DNA from 2 places in the Modicisalibacter sp. genome. Region 1 is predicted to be linked to the other one. Evidence: predicted binding sites of a transcription regulator. Region 1 holds the regulator's gene; the other holds the start of a gene.
The links. Region 1 encodes LexA, which represses DNA repair genes until DNA is damaged. Its sites were predicted from a motif close to TACTGTNTANNTANACAGTA; they were not measured.

Region 1 (7,300 bases):
TCGAAAAGATCCGCCTGACCGGGGGCGAACCGCTGGTCAGGCGCGGTATTGAAAAGCTGGTGGCGGATATCGGCAATCTCGACGGTCTGACCGATTTCGCCATGACCACCAATGGTGCCGGGCTGGGCAAGCATGCCGGGGCATTGCATGCAGGCGGGATGAATCGGCTCAATATCAGCCTGGACTCCCTCGACCCCGAGCGCTTCCGGCGCCTGACCCGTACCGGGGATCTGCAGCGGGTTATCGACGGCATTCACGCCGCCCAGGATGCCGGTTTCGAACGCATCAAGCTCAACGCGGTCATCCTGCGCGGCCGCAACGACGATGAAGTACTGGATCTGGTCAACTTCGCACGTCGCGAGAGTCTGGACATCAGCTTCATCGAGGAGATGCCGCTGGGGGATGTCTCGGATCACTCGCGGGGGGAGACCTACTGTTCCAGCGATGAGGTGCAGCGCTGGATCGAAACGGCCTATTCCCTGACACCGACCACCGAGACGACGCTGGGGCCGTCCCGTTATTTCATGATGCCCGACAGCCCGGTCCGCATCGGTTTCATTTCGCCTCACAGCCATAATTTCTGTGATACCTGCAATCGGGTTCGCGTCACGGCGGAAGGGCGTCTTTTGCTGTGCCTCGGCAACGAGCATTCGGTGGATCTGCGCGAGGTACTGCGGCGTCACCCCGGCGAGATCGAACCCCTCAAGCAGCGCATCATCGATGCGATGCCGCTCAAGCCCGAACGTCATCATTTCTCGACCGACGGCGACGTACAGATCGTTCGCTTCATGAACATGACGGGCGGCTAGTCACTCCGACGTGCCGCTGTCATTCCTGCCTGGATGAACGCGCCGATGCCGTGAGTTTTCCCCGGCGTCGGCGTCGACTTTTCTTGCCAATTCCCCCGCCGACCATATACTTTTTACAGACTCATGCCGTTTTCGGTATTTCACAGCCTGGTATGGAGGAGGACGATGTCAGCCGAGTCCCTGGAAAAGATCGCTCGCAACAAGAATGTGGCGCGGGCCGCCGCGCGTCAGTTGAGCATGGAACAACTCAACAAACTGGCCGAAGTGATCAACGAGGTCATTGAGCAGAAGCAGGAAGAAGAGCGTCGCCGTCAGGAAGAAGAGTCGGTCAAGGCACGCAAGCTCGAGGAGATTCGCGAGGCGATCAATGATGCCGGGTTGTCACTCGATGATCTGGTCGGCGAACAGCCGCGGCGGCGCCGCGGTCGACCGCCGAAGAACAAGCAGGCCGGTAGCTGAGCCGAAACGGGCGGGGCGAGGGGTCTTGGTAGCAGCCTGACCTCTCGACCCGGGCCGGGTTTCCCGGTGGAAGAGACCTCGAAGCGGGCGAAAAATCGCCCGCTTTTTTCATGGCTTGCTGCCGGTTTTCGGTCGCCGAAATGCGGCCTCGGGCGTGCTACTGAAGGGCTTCCGCCGCCGAGATCTGCAGATGAAGGGTGGGGGGGCGCCGCAGGTGGTCGGCCAGCCATTGATGCAATGGACCCTGGAGCTGGGCGCGCAGGGCGGCCGGTGTCTCGGCATCCAGCCGGGTCAGGGTGTCATCGAGCCAGTCGGCGAAGGCGGTGTCGTCCAGAGGCGAAGGGCCGGTGTAATCCAGCAGCAGACGGCCCACGCGCTGCCATCCCGAGCCGGTAAGCGTCACCGGCAGCAGCAGGGCGAAGTCACCTTCCCGTTCATGGCGGGCACGGGGATGATTCTCCAGCCCTGCCAGGTCACGCACGTTGTCTTCATGAACGATACGCGGGGTCAGGGGCAAGCGGCGTTCCACGGCGAGGCCGTCGGCATCCAGACGAATCCAGTCGCCGTTGCCGGGCACCAGTGGTGCGTCGATACCCAGCTCGCGAGCCAGTTGCCGGTGTGCTTCCTGATGGCGATGTTCGCCGTGTACCGGCAGCAGGTGGCGGGGGCGGATCCACTCGTAGAGCGTGCGTAATTCCGCCTGCGCGGGATGCCCGGAAGCATGCAGCTCGGGGTGGCAGCTTTCTTCCAGGATGCGCACGCCGAGACGGGTGAGCGCCGCCTGCAGGCGCTCGATCAGGCGTTCGTTGCCGGGAATGGCCTTGGCCGAGAAGATCACCGTGTCGTCGGTCTGCAGGGCGAGATCGGGGTGGCTGCCCCGGGCGAGCCGCGACAGTGCCGCTCTTGGCTCGCCCTGGCTACCGGTGGCGATGATCATCACTTCATCGGCGGGCAGGTAGCCGACGTCGCGGATCGGCACCAGGGGCGGAAAGTCGTCCAGATAGCCGAGGCCGCGGGCCACGCTGACCATGCGCTGCATCGAGCGTCCCATCAGGGCGACGCGCCGGCCGCAGCGCTGTGCGGCGTGGCCCAGTGCCAGGATGCGAGCCAGGTTGCTGGCGAAGCAGGAAACGATCACCCGGCCTTCGCATGCGGCGACCGTACCCTCCAGCGCCCGGGCGACCTCGCCTTCGCTGCGCGAGGTGCCGGGGACGCAGGCATTGGTGGAGTCACCGACGACCAGATCGACGGGCGCGATGGCGCGATAGAGCTCGGGGTCCACCGGCTTGCCGATCAGTGGTTCGGGGTCGAGCTTCCAGTCGCCGGTATGCAGCACCCGATGGTGGGGCGTGGTGACCAGCAGGGAACAGCTTTCGGGAATCGAGTGCGTCAACGGCAGATAGCGCAGCGTGAAGGCGCCGCACCCCAGCGCCTCGCCCGGCGCGACCACCCGGATCGCGGTGTCGGGCAGGCCGCGTTCGGCGAACTTGGCACGCAGCAGGCCGGCGGCCAGCGGGGTGGCATAGATATCGCAGCCCCAGTGCGGCCACAGCCAGGCCGCGGCACCGATATGGTCCTCGTGACCATGGGTGATGAACAGCGCCCGCGGGCGGATGCCCTGCTCGGGAAGGCGCTCGATGTCCGGCACCTGGAGCGGGCCGCCGGGCAGGTCCTGGCGGATCATCATGCCGCAATCGATGGCCAGCCAGTCGTGTCGATAGCCGTAGAGGTTGAGGTTCATGCCGATCTCCCCGCTGCCGCCCAGGGGCAGGAAGGACAGCGGTGGCTTGCGGCGGGGGCGGATCTGGACGCGAGAGTGCAACATCATCGACACGGCATTGTCATGGGGACCCCACTATACGGGATGGTTCCGGGGGCTCACAACGCGCGTTAGCGCAGGGCCGCGATTTCGTTAGAATAGTTGGCCTTCAGTGCCTTTCCTTGCGGACACAGCGGACCTTTCATGGCTCATTCGTATCGTCTTGTCGTTTCCTGTCCCGACCAGGTCGGGATCGTTGCTCGGGTTTCCAATTTCATCGCCGCCCAGGGGGGCTCCATCACCGAGGCCAACCAGCACTCGGATCTGGCTACCGGGCGTTTCTTCATGCGCTACGAGATTCGCTTCGAATCGGCCGTGGACGCCGACGCGCTTCGGGCCACCTTTGCGCCGATCGCCGAGGCGTTTTCCATGGACTGGGCGTTCCATGACTCGCAGCGTCGCAAGCGTATCGTGCTGATGGTGTCCCGCGCCTCGCACTGCCTGGTGGATCTGCTCTATCGCTGGAAGGCCGACGAACTCGACTGCGAGATTCCCTGTGTGATTTCCAATCACGAGGACCTGCGCGATCTCGTCGAGTGGCACGGCATCGACTTCCACCATGTCCCGGTGCCGGCCACCGACAAGACGGACGCCTTCGAGGAGACCCAGCAGCGCATCGAGGCGGCACAAGCCGATGCCGTGGTGCTGGCGCGCTACATGCAGATCCTTCCGCCGTCGCTGTGTGAACGCTACGCCGGCCGGGTCATCAACATCCATCACAGCTTCCTGCCCTCGTTCGCCGGCGCGCGACCGTATCATCAGGCCTACGAGCGTGGCGTCAAGTTGATCGGCGCGACCTGTCACTATGTCACCCAGGAGCTGGATGCCGGCCCCATCATCGAGCAGGACGTGCACCGCATTTCACACTGCCATACCGCACAGGATCTGGTGCGCTTCGGGCGTGACATCGAGAAGGCCGTGCTGGCCCGCGGACTGCGCTGGCACCTGGAAGACCGGGTGCTGATCCACGGCAACAAGACCGTCGTGTTCGCCTGATTCAGTCAGGAGAACAGCAGCAGCTGGCGGGCATCCTCCGCCGGCCGCAGCCGTGCCCCGACCCCCAGCAGACGCACCGGGCGGGCGCCGCGCTGCCAGGCCGCCTCGAGCAGTGTCGCGAAATGCTCGGTGTCCATCTGGGCGCCGGCGGCCTCGAGGGTGGTCAGCGTGAAGTCATCGAAACGGACCTTGATGAAGCTGCCCTTGATCGCCGGATCGCCGTGACGTGCCAGGCGTGCCCGTAGCCGCTCGATCAGTGGAGGCAGGGCCGCCCGGCAGGCCGCGAGGTCCGGCAGGTCCTGATGGAAGGTGGTCTCGGCGCTGATCGACTTGCGCTCGCGTTCGGTCTTTACCGGTCGGTCGTCAATGCCACGGGCTAGCTCGTGAAGCCGCTGGCCGAACTTGCCGAAGTGGTCGACGAGCGCCTCCCGCGACCAGCTCCGCAGGTCGGCGCAGGTCGCGATGTTCAGCGCCGCCAGCCGGGCCGCGGTGGCCGGCCCCACGCCGTGAAGCCGGTCCACCGGAAGCTCGGTGATGAAGTTCTCGACGGCCTCCGGGGGGATGACTGTCAGGCCGTCGGGCTTGTCCCAGTCACTGGCGATCTTGGCGAGAAACTTGCTGGGCGCCACGCCCACCGAGAGCGTGATGCCGGTGCGCCGGCGCGTTTCCTCCTTGAGCCAGCGGGCCATCCAGGTGGCGCTGCCCCGGAAACGACGGACCTCGCTGACGTCGAGATAGGCCTCGTCGAGCGAAAGTGGCTCGATTCGTGGCGTCAGCTCGCGGAAGATCGCCTGAATGCGTTCGGACACCTCGCGGTAGCGGGGAAAGTCCGGTGGCAGCAGGGTCAGGTCCGGGCACAGCCGCAGGGCACGTGCCGTGGGCATCGCCGAGTGGATGCCGAAGGCGCGCGCCGGATAGTTGCAGGTGGCGATGACGCCGCGCTGGGCCGCCGTGCCGCCGATCGCCAGCGGGATGTCGCGCAGCGCGGGATTGTCGCGCATCTCGATCGCGGCATAGAAGCAGTCGCAGTCGGCATGCAGGATCTTGCGCATGCGCGGGGCTCGCGACTCAGTTGAGCGCCTGGCCGTTGCCGCCACGGATGACGCCGACGCCGATGCCTTCGATTTCCAGAGAGTCCTGGCGCAGGTCGAGTTCGATCGGGTCGAAATCGGTGTTCTCGGGCAGCAGGGTCACGTGATGACCCCGGCGTTGGAAGCGCTTGACGGTAACGTCATCCTCCAGCCGGGCGACCACGATCTGGCCGTCGCGAACGCGATTGGTGCGGTGTACCGCGAGCAGATCGCCCTCGAGGATTCCCACGTCGCGCATCGACAGGCCGCGCACGCGCAGCAGGTAGTCGGCGCGGGGCGAGAAGAAGTCGGGGGACAGCGGACAGTAGCGGTCGATGTGGGCGGCCGCGAGGATCGGGCTGCCGGCGGCGACTTCGCCGATGACGGGCAGGCCCGGCTCGCCGTCGGGGGCGGCTTCCGCCTCCTGTGGCGGCAGGCGAATGCCGCGCGACGTGCCCGGAATCATGCGGATCACGCCCTTGCGCTTCAGCGCGCGAAGGTGTTCCTCGGCGGCGTTGGGCGAGCGAAAGCCCAACGCCCGGGCGATCTCGGCGCGGGTCGGCGGATAACCCAGCTCGTTCATGGTCTTGACGATGAAGTCATAGACATTCTGCTGGCGCGGGGTGAGAGAGCGGGTCATGCGGCCTCCGCTGGTCGCTGGCGATGTGAGTATGTGGCTAAGTATACAGCATGGCATTGTATCCAGTAATTGCGAGCGGTGAGGCGCGGGGCCGCGCGAGCGTGTTTGAAACGCCACGGATTGTTGTCTTTTGGTAAGCCGAGTAGAATTCCAATAACGTTTCAAACAGCCGTTTATCAGCAGGCAGGGATATAGCATGGCTCAGACCGACACGGTGACTCGCATTCTCAACACCGCCGAAGTGCTGTTCGCCGAGCGCGGCTTTGCCGAGACGTCGTTGCGCACCATCACCAGCAAGGCCAAGGTCAATCTCGCGGCCGTGAACTACCATTTCGGCTCCAAGAAGGCGCTGATCCAGGCCGTGTTCGCACGTTACCTGGATCCCTTCACCGAGCGTTTCCATGCAACCCTGGACGCGCTCGAGCGGGAGTACGATGGCCGCCCGATCCCGCTCGAAGTGTTGCTGGAGAGCATGGCGCGGACGGTGCTGGAAGTGCCCGCCGAGCGCAACAGTCTCAAGGTCTTCATGCGGCTGCTGGGGCTGGCCTACACCCAGGCCCAGGGGCACCTGCGCGGCTATATTCAGCAGCACTACGGCAGCGTCTTCACCCGCTTCACCGAACTGGTGCGCCGGGCCACGCCGGAGCTGCCGGATGCCGAACGCTTCTGGCGCCTGCATTTCATGCTGGGCACGGTGATCTTCACGCTGTCGGGGCTGGACGCGCTGCGCGACATCGCCGAGAAGGACTACGGGGAGCATGTCAGCGTACGCGACCTGATTCGTCGCCTGCGCCCGGTGGTGGTGGCCGGCATGAATGCGCCGCTTCCCGAGCCGCCGCAGGCGGTGGCGGTATGAGCCTGGCCACGCCGCGACTGGAAACCCTGCCGCCGGAAGACGGGGTGTGGCTGGAGGTCGATGTGGCGCGTCAGGCGCTCAACGTCTGGTGCGGCCGCGAGTGTCTGGAAGCGCACGCCGTCTCCACGGCCGCTGCCGGGGCCGGCCAGGCCGAGGGCAGCGGGGGGACGCCGCTGGGCTGGCACTATATACGCGCGGTGATCGGCGACGGCCAGCCGGTGGGCTGCGTGTTCCGCGGCCGTCGGCCTACCGGCGAGGTGTACTCATCGGCCCTGGCCGCCGAGCATCCCGAGCGTGACTGGATCCTGACACGCATCTTCTGGCTCTGCGGTCTCGAGCGGGGCCTCAATCGCGGCGGCAGCGTCGATTCCCAGCGCCGCTATATTTACCTGCACGGCACGCCGGAAAGCGAGCCGATGGGGTATCCCGCCTCGCACGGCTGCATCCGGCTGCGTGACGCGACCCTGCTGAGGCTGGGCGAGCTGGCGCCGCCCGGTACGCCGGTCTGGCTGCACGCGTGAACACGGATACGCTGTCGTCGACTACGCCATTGGTCTAGAATCGGCCCCCTTCACGGGCAAGGACATCGCTTATGACCCAACCCATCGGTCCGGTGATGCTGGATCTCGAAGGCACCACCCTGACGCGCGA
Region 2 (7,300 bases), on a different contig from region 1:
ATATAGAGGTGAGTCCAAAAGTATTTGACTACCAATCTAAACATTACGAGGTTCGGCCTAAAAGGGACTTGGACGTCGGTGGAGTAAGGGTACCCGATTTTATTTGTTGTGAAGTTCAAGTAAGGACTCTGCTTCAGCACGCATATGCTGAGCTGGTGCATGATAATATCTATAAAGCTAAAGGGGTGGTGCCTCCCTCAGCGGAAAGATATGTTTCAAGAAGCATGGCTTTGATGGAAACCACAGATGAAATATTTTGTACAGCTTTGCAAAAGCTGCAGGCAGAGAATTATAAGCGGGATTCCGTGATCAAGGTCTTGGAGAAGGTTTTTTCAGAAGACTTTGGGTTGCAAGTTGATGATCCTGATAGACAGCTGCACTTTGCGGTTTTGGAAAGTTATGCTGATGCAGTTGAGGAGTTTTCTTCTGAGAGGTTAAGAGATATTTTTGATAAGAAGAAATTTATCAGGCATTTTGTTGAGGATCGTTATGGAGAGTTTTATTTCTTCAGGCAGCCGATCGTTCTTTTTGTGTATTATATTATTTCAGTTTACGGAATGACATACTTTTGGAGTAATTGGCCGCTTTCTGTTTACAATAAAGAAGTGAAATATGTGGCTAATGACCTTGGCGAATCTTTTACTCCTCATGGACGCTGAAGAATCAACTAAACATTATGTGCGGCCGCTTAGCTCTCTATAGCCTATATCCCAAGCTCTCCCAGGCCCTGCGCCTGCCGCTGGGGCCTCGGAAACTGACACCGCGCTACAATGTGGCGCCGGGCACTTGGATCACCGCGGTGCGCCATCCTAGCGATGATGCGCCGCTGGTGATGGACGAGGTGTGGTGGGGCTACCGGCCGCACTGGGCGAAAGAGAAGGCACCGGAGCCCATCAACGCCACCGTCGAGAAGGTGGCCACCTCCAACTACTTCAAAGGGGCGTTCGCCCATCACCGCTGCCTGGTGCCGGCGGATGGCTGGTACGAGTGGCTGCTGGTGGACGGGAAGAAGCAGCCGCACTTCCTGTGCCGCGAGGATCGCGAGCCGATCTGGCTGGCGGGCATCTGGAGCGAGCGGCCGGACGGCAAGCCCGGCTGCGCGATCCTCACCGAGCCGGCCCGCGGCGTGGCGGCAAAGATCCACTTCCGCATGCCCCTGGCCCTGGACGAGGAGAGCCTCGAGCCATGGCTCGATCCTCTCCTGACTGATCGCGAGACGATCCGCCACATCGTCCACCACCTGCCCCCCGAGCGGATCACCCACTGGCCGGTGAGTACCCGGGTGAACAAGCCCACTCAGGATGACGCGGAACTGATCGATCCCGTCGACGCCTGACCGATCCAGTGCTCGGTAGCGTGGCCGCAGGCATGGCAGACGACGCGGTAATGCCTGCTTTCCAGCTTCTCCAGTGTGAACGTCGCCCATTGTGGGCCGTTCTGCGCGGATCTCGACGGCTCCGCAGGGGCACATCATCACCCAGCGTCCCATGGGAACCGGCATCAGTGTGATCTCTGGCATGGTGAATCCTCCCCGTTGCTTTCAGGCTAGATGGGGGGAGGAAAGCGCTATGTAGGTGTAGGACATCCGCGACATCATGCGTCATGGATCTCTTATGCCGCTGTCAGGTTCTGGCCTTGGGCAACTCTCGCCACTGCGTGGTCCACCTCGGCGTGCGGTGCGCGCAGCGCAGGTGCCAGGCGGCGTTCTGACGCGGCACGCCCAGGCGTACCGTTCCCTTGCCCATCCTCCCGTTCAGCTCGTCCAGGGCGGCCATCAGTTGGTGGTCGCGTTCGCGCTGGACTTCCCGCTCGGGCGTGTCGAGCAGCGAGAGCTGCTCGCGGTTGGCGTCCACCAGGTCGAGCAGCATTACGCCGGCCTTCATAAAGCGATACCCGCGGCGATAGATCGCCTCGAGCCCCTGCTGCGCGGCGGCCAGGATCGGCCGGCTGTCGTCGCTGGGCTCGGGCAGCTCGACGACGACGCTGGGCGAGTACTGGGGCAGGTCGGACCGGTGGCGGTTGGTCTTGAGGAACACGAGCACGGCGCGGGCGTGGCTGTCCTGCTGGCGGAGCTTCTCGGCGCCGCGCTGGGCGTGCTGGCGGATGGCGTCCTGCAGCTCGCCCAGCTCGCCGGTCAGGCGGCCAAAGGAGCGCGAGGTCATGATGCGCTGGCGGGGCTCGCTGGCGTCGTTGAGCTCGATGCAGGGCGTGCCTTGGAGCTCGCGCACGGTGCGTTCGAGGGTGACGGAGTAGCGTCGGCGGATGGCCTTGGGGTCGGCCTGGCGGAGATCCCAGGCGGTCTCGATGCCCTGAATGGCCAGCCGCTCGACCAGCCGGCGGCCGACGCCCCAGACGTCGCCCAGGGCGGTGCGCTCGAGCAGGCGTCGTGTGTCGTCGCCGTCGGCGTGCATCACGCACACCCCGTCGAATTCCGGCAGATTCTTGGCGGCGCGGTTGGCCAGCTTGGCCAAGGTGCGGGTGGGCGCCACGCCCACGCAGACAGGGATGCCGGTGAACTGGCGCACGTTGCGGTAGAGCGTGCGCGCGAGTGCCTGGGTGGTGGCGGCGTCGAAGTCGTCGAACCTGACGAACATCTCGTCGATGGAGTAGGGCTCGACGCCGGCGGAGAACTCCTCGAGGACCTCGCGCACCCGGGCGCTCATGTCGCCGTAGAGCTCGTAGTTGGAGGAGAGTAGGTGAATGCGGCCCTGGTTGACCCACTGCTGCAGCTCGAAGGCTGGGGTGCCCATCTCGACGCCCAGGGCCTTGAGCTCGTTGGAGCGGGCGATCACGCAGCCGTCGTTGTTGGACATCACGCCCACCGGCAGGCCCTCGAGCCGCGGCTGGAAGACGCGCTCGCAGCTGACGTAGAAGTTGTTGCAGTCCACCAACCCGATCATACGGCGTACTCGTGGATGACCGAGCGCACCACGCCCCATACCTGGCAGTCGAGGTTGGCGAGCGGGATCGGCGCGTACTGGCTGTTGCCGGAGCACAGGTAGGGCCGCTTCCCGATCATCTCGTAGCGCTTCACGATCACCTCGCCGTCGACCAGGGCGACGACGATGTGTCCGGGGCGGGCGTCGATCGAGCGGTCCACCACCAGGGTGTCGCCGTCCTGGATGCCGAACTCGACCATGCTGTCACCGGTGACGGTCATAAAAAACGTGGCCGCGGGGCGCTTCACCAGCCGCTCGTTGAGGTCGAGCGTGCGGCCGACGTAGTCCTCCGCCGGCGAGGGGAAGCCGGAGATGCCGGCGCGGATGGTGGCCAGCGGATGGGGCAGGGCGCTGTACGGCGGTGCCGGGTGCGGATGGCGGATCTCGGGATCGCGCATGGCGGTTCCTCTTGTCAAATACTGTTCATTTATACAGTATTCGACAGCAGCACACCCTTAGGCAAACGCTAATATGAACAGCAGTCAGGGGGAACAAGCGGCCGGGCCCGGCATGGCGCGGATTGTGGCAGGATCACGAATTGGCAGGAATGAACATTTACCGGATGCTGGATCACAATCCAGCATCCTGAAGGACAGCAGCTACATCCTGTCGTCATTCTCAATATATCCGTCCTTGCCATAATTTTTATCGATGAAATTTTCAATGAGCTCGTCCTGATCACTGTCCAGCTCATCTATAGGTGTGCCCTCAAAATCTAATGCTCGCATAGCTTCCTTCAGCACCTCCGGGCGTATCATAGTCATAGCGTGCACCTCCTGTGTGAAATGGCTTTAGTGGGAACGCAAGCTATGGGGGCTGGAGTCTGTAAATTCAATCGCCCTAATAAAAAAATATGTGCTGGGCATCTAGCCCCTCCATGATGGAGGGGCTTAACGTATGCGCTTTACACAAGGTCTCGCTCGGCAAACGAAACGCAGGCATCCAAGCCGATCACCAAATGGTCAACGACGCGAATCTCCACCAGTCCCAGTGCCTCCTTCAGCCGCTGGGTGATGCGTCGGTCGGCGTCACTGGGTTCGGGATCACCCGAGGGATGGTTGTGAACCAGGATCACTGCAGCAGCGTTGCAGGCCAGGGCATGCTTGACCACTTCACGCGGGTAGACGCTCGCTGAGTCGATGGTGCCGCGAAACAGCTCCTCGAAGCAGATTACCCGATGTTGGCTGTCGAGGAACAGGGCGCTGAAGACCTCGTGCTCGTAGTCCTGCAGCAGCACCTGCAGGTACTCGAACGCGAGAGCTGGCTGGGTGATCTTGCGTCCTTTGGCCAGTCGGCGACGAGCGAATGCCTTGGCGATGTTTAAGAGCTCCGATTCAGTCACCGTGTCGGTGATGCGATAGGTGCCGGCGGTCTCGCCGGCACTCAGCTTGCGGTGGTGCATGGTGTTGCTCCTTAGGCCGCCATGACCATGGCCATGCGGCGTTCCAGCTCCTCATAGAACGCCTCGACGCGTTCGGCGATGGTGCGGATCATCACCTCGTCCCGGTAGGCGCGCTTCACGAACAGCGGCATGCCTGGCCAGTAGCTGACGAAGTCGATCCACTCGCACTCGCTGACCCACAGCCCGCCTTGGCACTGAGCGACGTGCTCCTGGGGCAGCTCGTCGGTCAGCAGTAGCTCGATCTGGTACTTGGGCAGCTTGGTCTTGATTTCGACTAGGCCATTGCTGTCGACCAGGCAGTCAGGCGAGTAGCCCACCCCGTGGTTGAGGATGATGCCGACCTGCTCCAGTTGGGGCAGGCCGGCGGCCTCGTGATAGAGCTCCCGGGCCACGGGTTCCAGCTCATGACCGCGCTGGGTGTGAGCGTTGCCCTGGAAGGCATCGGAGGGCTCGCCGGTGATGCGCTCGCCGATCAGCTGATGCATGTAGCTCATCGCACCGGTACCGAAGCCTCCCGGCCCCTTGCCCTTGACCAGCAGAGTCTTCAGCTCGGACATGGTGACGATGCCCAGACGGGCGGCATGCCACTCGGGCGTGCCCTGTTCCAGTGTCAGGGTCTGCATGACGATCTCCTTCTCGATGACACGGCATAGGCCAGCGAGGGGAGGCCCCTCGCCGGCCGCTCAGTGATGTTGACGGTTGGGCTGGGCCCGCTTCTGCAGGGAGGCACGCAGCTTGTCGAAGTCACCACGGGGCACCTGCTGGGCGTCGCCGTACTTACCGACGAACCACTCCTGGGTCGCTGGGGGACAGGCGGCAATCAGCTGCCGGATCTGCCCGGCCTGGAAGGGCGTGACCAGATTCACCGGGGCGGCGGCGTGGCCGTTGTCGTCCTGGCCCCGGGTGGTGATGTTGAGCAGGGCGCAGAGCACGTAGCGCTTGCCATAGCTGGTAGAGGAACCGAAGGCCTGGACGGCGTTCTTGCTGCCGCTGGTATCGGCCGGCAACAGCATGCTGGTTTCTTCACGATGACCGTCCTGGTGCATCAGCACGCCGGTCACCTGAATGCCACGCTCCTGGGTCTGAATCCGGAAGCTCACCGCGAAGCCGTGCTTCTTCATGATCGGACGCACGGTATCGACGATGTCTTCTAGGGTGGCGTAGTGCCCGTTATTGGTCTTGCCACGCTCGGCGATGCTTGGCAGCTCGGTCTGCATGGCCGCCATGGCGGCGCTATAGGCCATCAGTGCCTGGCGGTCGAGCACCCGCTCCTGCATTTGCAACAGGCGCTCCATCTTGTCGATGTCGACCTCGGGATTGAGGGCGGCCCGCTCGATCACCTGGATGATCGCGGTGCTGTCCTGGGTTGCTTGAGCGATCGGTGTCTGGTCGGCGGTCTTGGGATGAATGGGGGTTGCCATGATGGCCTCCGTTATCGATAGCGTTGGATGACGTCAGGGAGCTCCTCGGTCGGGACCGGCTCCAGGGATACGGCCACGCGATAGACCTGACCCTTGGCCAGCACGTGGGTCTCGGTCGCTTGCTCGCCAGCCTCGAGTAACTGACGCGTCAGCTGGGTCAGGGCATGGCAGATCTCGAATGTCATGGGTGGTTGCATCGGTACCTCCATAAACAAAAACGCCCGGCCTTTGATGGGCCGGGCGCTATGCCGTGGTGAGGGAAAGACGGGGGAGAACGAAGGGCGCCGTTCAGGCCACCAGCGCAAGGGCGGACTCCAGCGCCTTGTCCTTGAGGCCGGCGCCCTGGCCGAACCAGGCGGAGTCCATGCGGTAATCGTTGCTGCGAGCACGCTTCTCGTGGTCCACGTACTCGGTGACCGCGTTGAGCAGGCCCCAGGCGGTGCCTTGCGCCGTGCACAGCTGAGAACCGCGTCCCTCGCCCTGGTAAAGCTTCTGGACGCGATTGAGGGCACGGAAGTTAGGTAGCTTGGACGGATCCTCCAGCGGCGCCTCGGCGTTGCAGATCACCGACTGGAAGTAGGTCCTCGCTTCTTCCTGGCTGACCTTGCGCTCGGCCAGGGTTTTCAGGCGATACATGAAGTCGTCCCACTGGGACACGGAGATCCCCAGCTGCTGTTTGACCAGCTGCGGACGGAACTCGGTGCTGTGCGGCACCTTCACGCCTTGCGAAGTACCGTCCACGGCGATGGTCAGGGTGTTGTTGCAGACCACCCGCACGGACGTCGGGGTGGCGACGGTAGCCAGTGAACCGTCGCAGGAGGTGGCCAGCAGCAGGTAGTCGTTGACCTGATCCTGGCCCTTCAGAGCTCCGCCCAGGCCACTGCGCGCCAGAGCCCAGAACTTGCGGCCACCCTTGAGCACGCCGGCCGTCTCGAGCTCATAGCCTGCGTATTCCGTGAGATCCCGGTAGAACTCCAGCACCTCTTCCGGCTGTACCACCTTGTAGCGTTGGGAGACCACCGACAGCGGGGCCTGGGTGTCGGAGCGATAGAGCACCTTCTGCTCCGGGAAGGAGTGGATGCTGCCCAAGTGGCCCGCGCCATTGGTGATTGAATCGCCCCAGATCTTCTAGACACCCGTCAGGCTCTGGGTATAACGCCGTTCGTCTTCTATGGATGACAAGTCATCGCTCGGACTGGTCACAAAAACCGCTCGACTACGCGACCTTGTCGAGGCAGGCGGCTTGACCTTTGGGTTGCACAAGGGTTCTAGGTTATAAGCTTAGCCAGGGTCATGGCCGAAGCGCCTGGCCGTGTATGCCGCATGCGCGAATTCCTCTCAGGCACTGAAGGAGGTGAATGCCCTTGAGTAGCGTTGCGTCAACGTCTTCCGTACAGCACAAGAAGGCCCGTATCTACCGTATGAAGACGGATGAGCACCTCTGTCCGTTTGGCCTGAAGACCGTGGATCTTCTCAAGCGCAAGGGCTATCGGGTCGAAGATCACACCCTCGCCTCGCGGGACGCGATCGAGGAGTTC

Region 2: a site for LexA is predicted at 3,357-3,376, ahead of ACTCB7_RS04265 (LexA family protein). Genes of this name have one in related genera too.

What each region holds. Positions count from the first base shown of each region.
Region 1 is NZ_JBSREH010000025.1:73,949-81,248, forward strand. It holds gene moaA (GTP 3',8-cyclase MoaA) at 1-809, shown strand, start outside; gene ACTCB7_RS08625 (H-NS family histone-like protein) at 975-1,268, shown strand; gene ACTCB7_RS08630 (ribonuclease J) at 1,426-3,009, opposite strand; gene purU (formyltetrahydrofolate deformylase) at 3,232-4,083, shown strand; gene dinB (DNA polymerase IV) at 4,089-5,135, opposite strand; gene lexA (transcriptional repressor LexA) at 5,152-5,793, opposite strand; gene ACTCB7_RS08650 (TetR/AcrR family transcriptional regulator) at 5,990-6,649, shown strand; gene ACTCB7_RS08655 (L,D-transpeptidase family protein) at 6,652-7,170, shown strand; gene nagZ (beta-N-acetylhexosaminidase) at 7,242-7,300, shown strand, end outside.
Region 2 is NZ_JBSREH010000007.1:13,949-21,248, reverse strand. It holds gene ACTCB7_RS04280 (GTP pyrophosphokinase) at 1-659, shown strand, start outside; gene ACTCB7_RS04275 (SOS response-associated peptidase) at 677-1,336, shown strand; gene ACTCB7_RS04270 (Y-family DNA polymerase) at 1,623-2,900, opposite strand; gene ACTCB7_RS04265 (LexA family protein) at 2,897-3,337, opposite strand; gene ACTCB7_RS04260 (hypothetical protein) at 3,539-3,703, opposite strand; gene radC (RadC family protein) at 3,844-4,341, opposite strand; gene ACTCB7_RS04250 (lambda exonuclease family protein) at 4,353-4,964, opposite strand; gene ACTCB7_RS04245 (ERF family protein) at 5,025-5,762, opposite strand; gene ACTCB7_RS04240 (hypothetical protein) at 5,774-5,959, opposite strand; partial or broken gene ACTCB7_RS04235 (DUF932 domain-containing protein) at 6,051-6,872, opposite strand; gene ACTCB7_RS04230 (glutaredoxin) at 7,184-7,300, shown strand, end outside.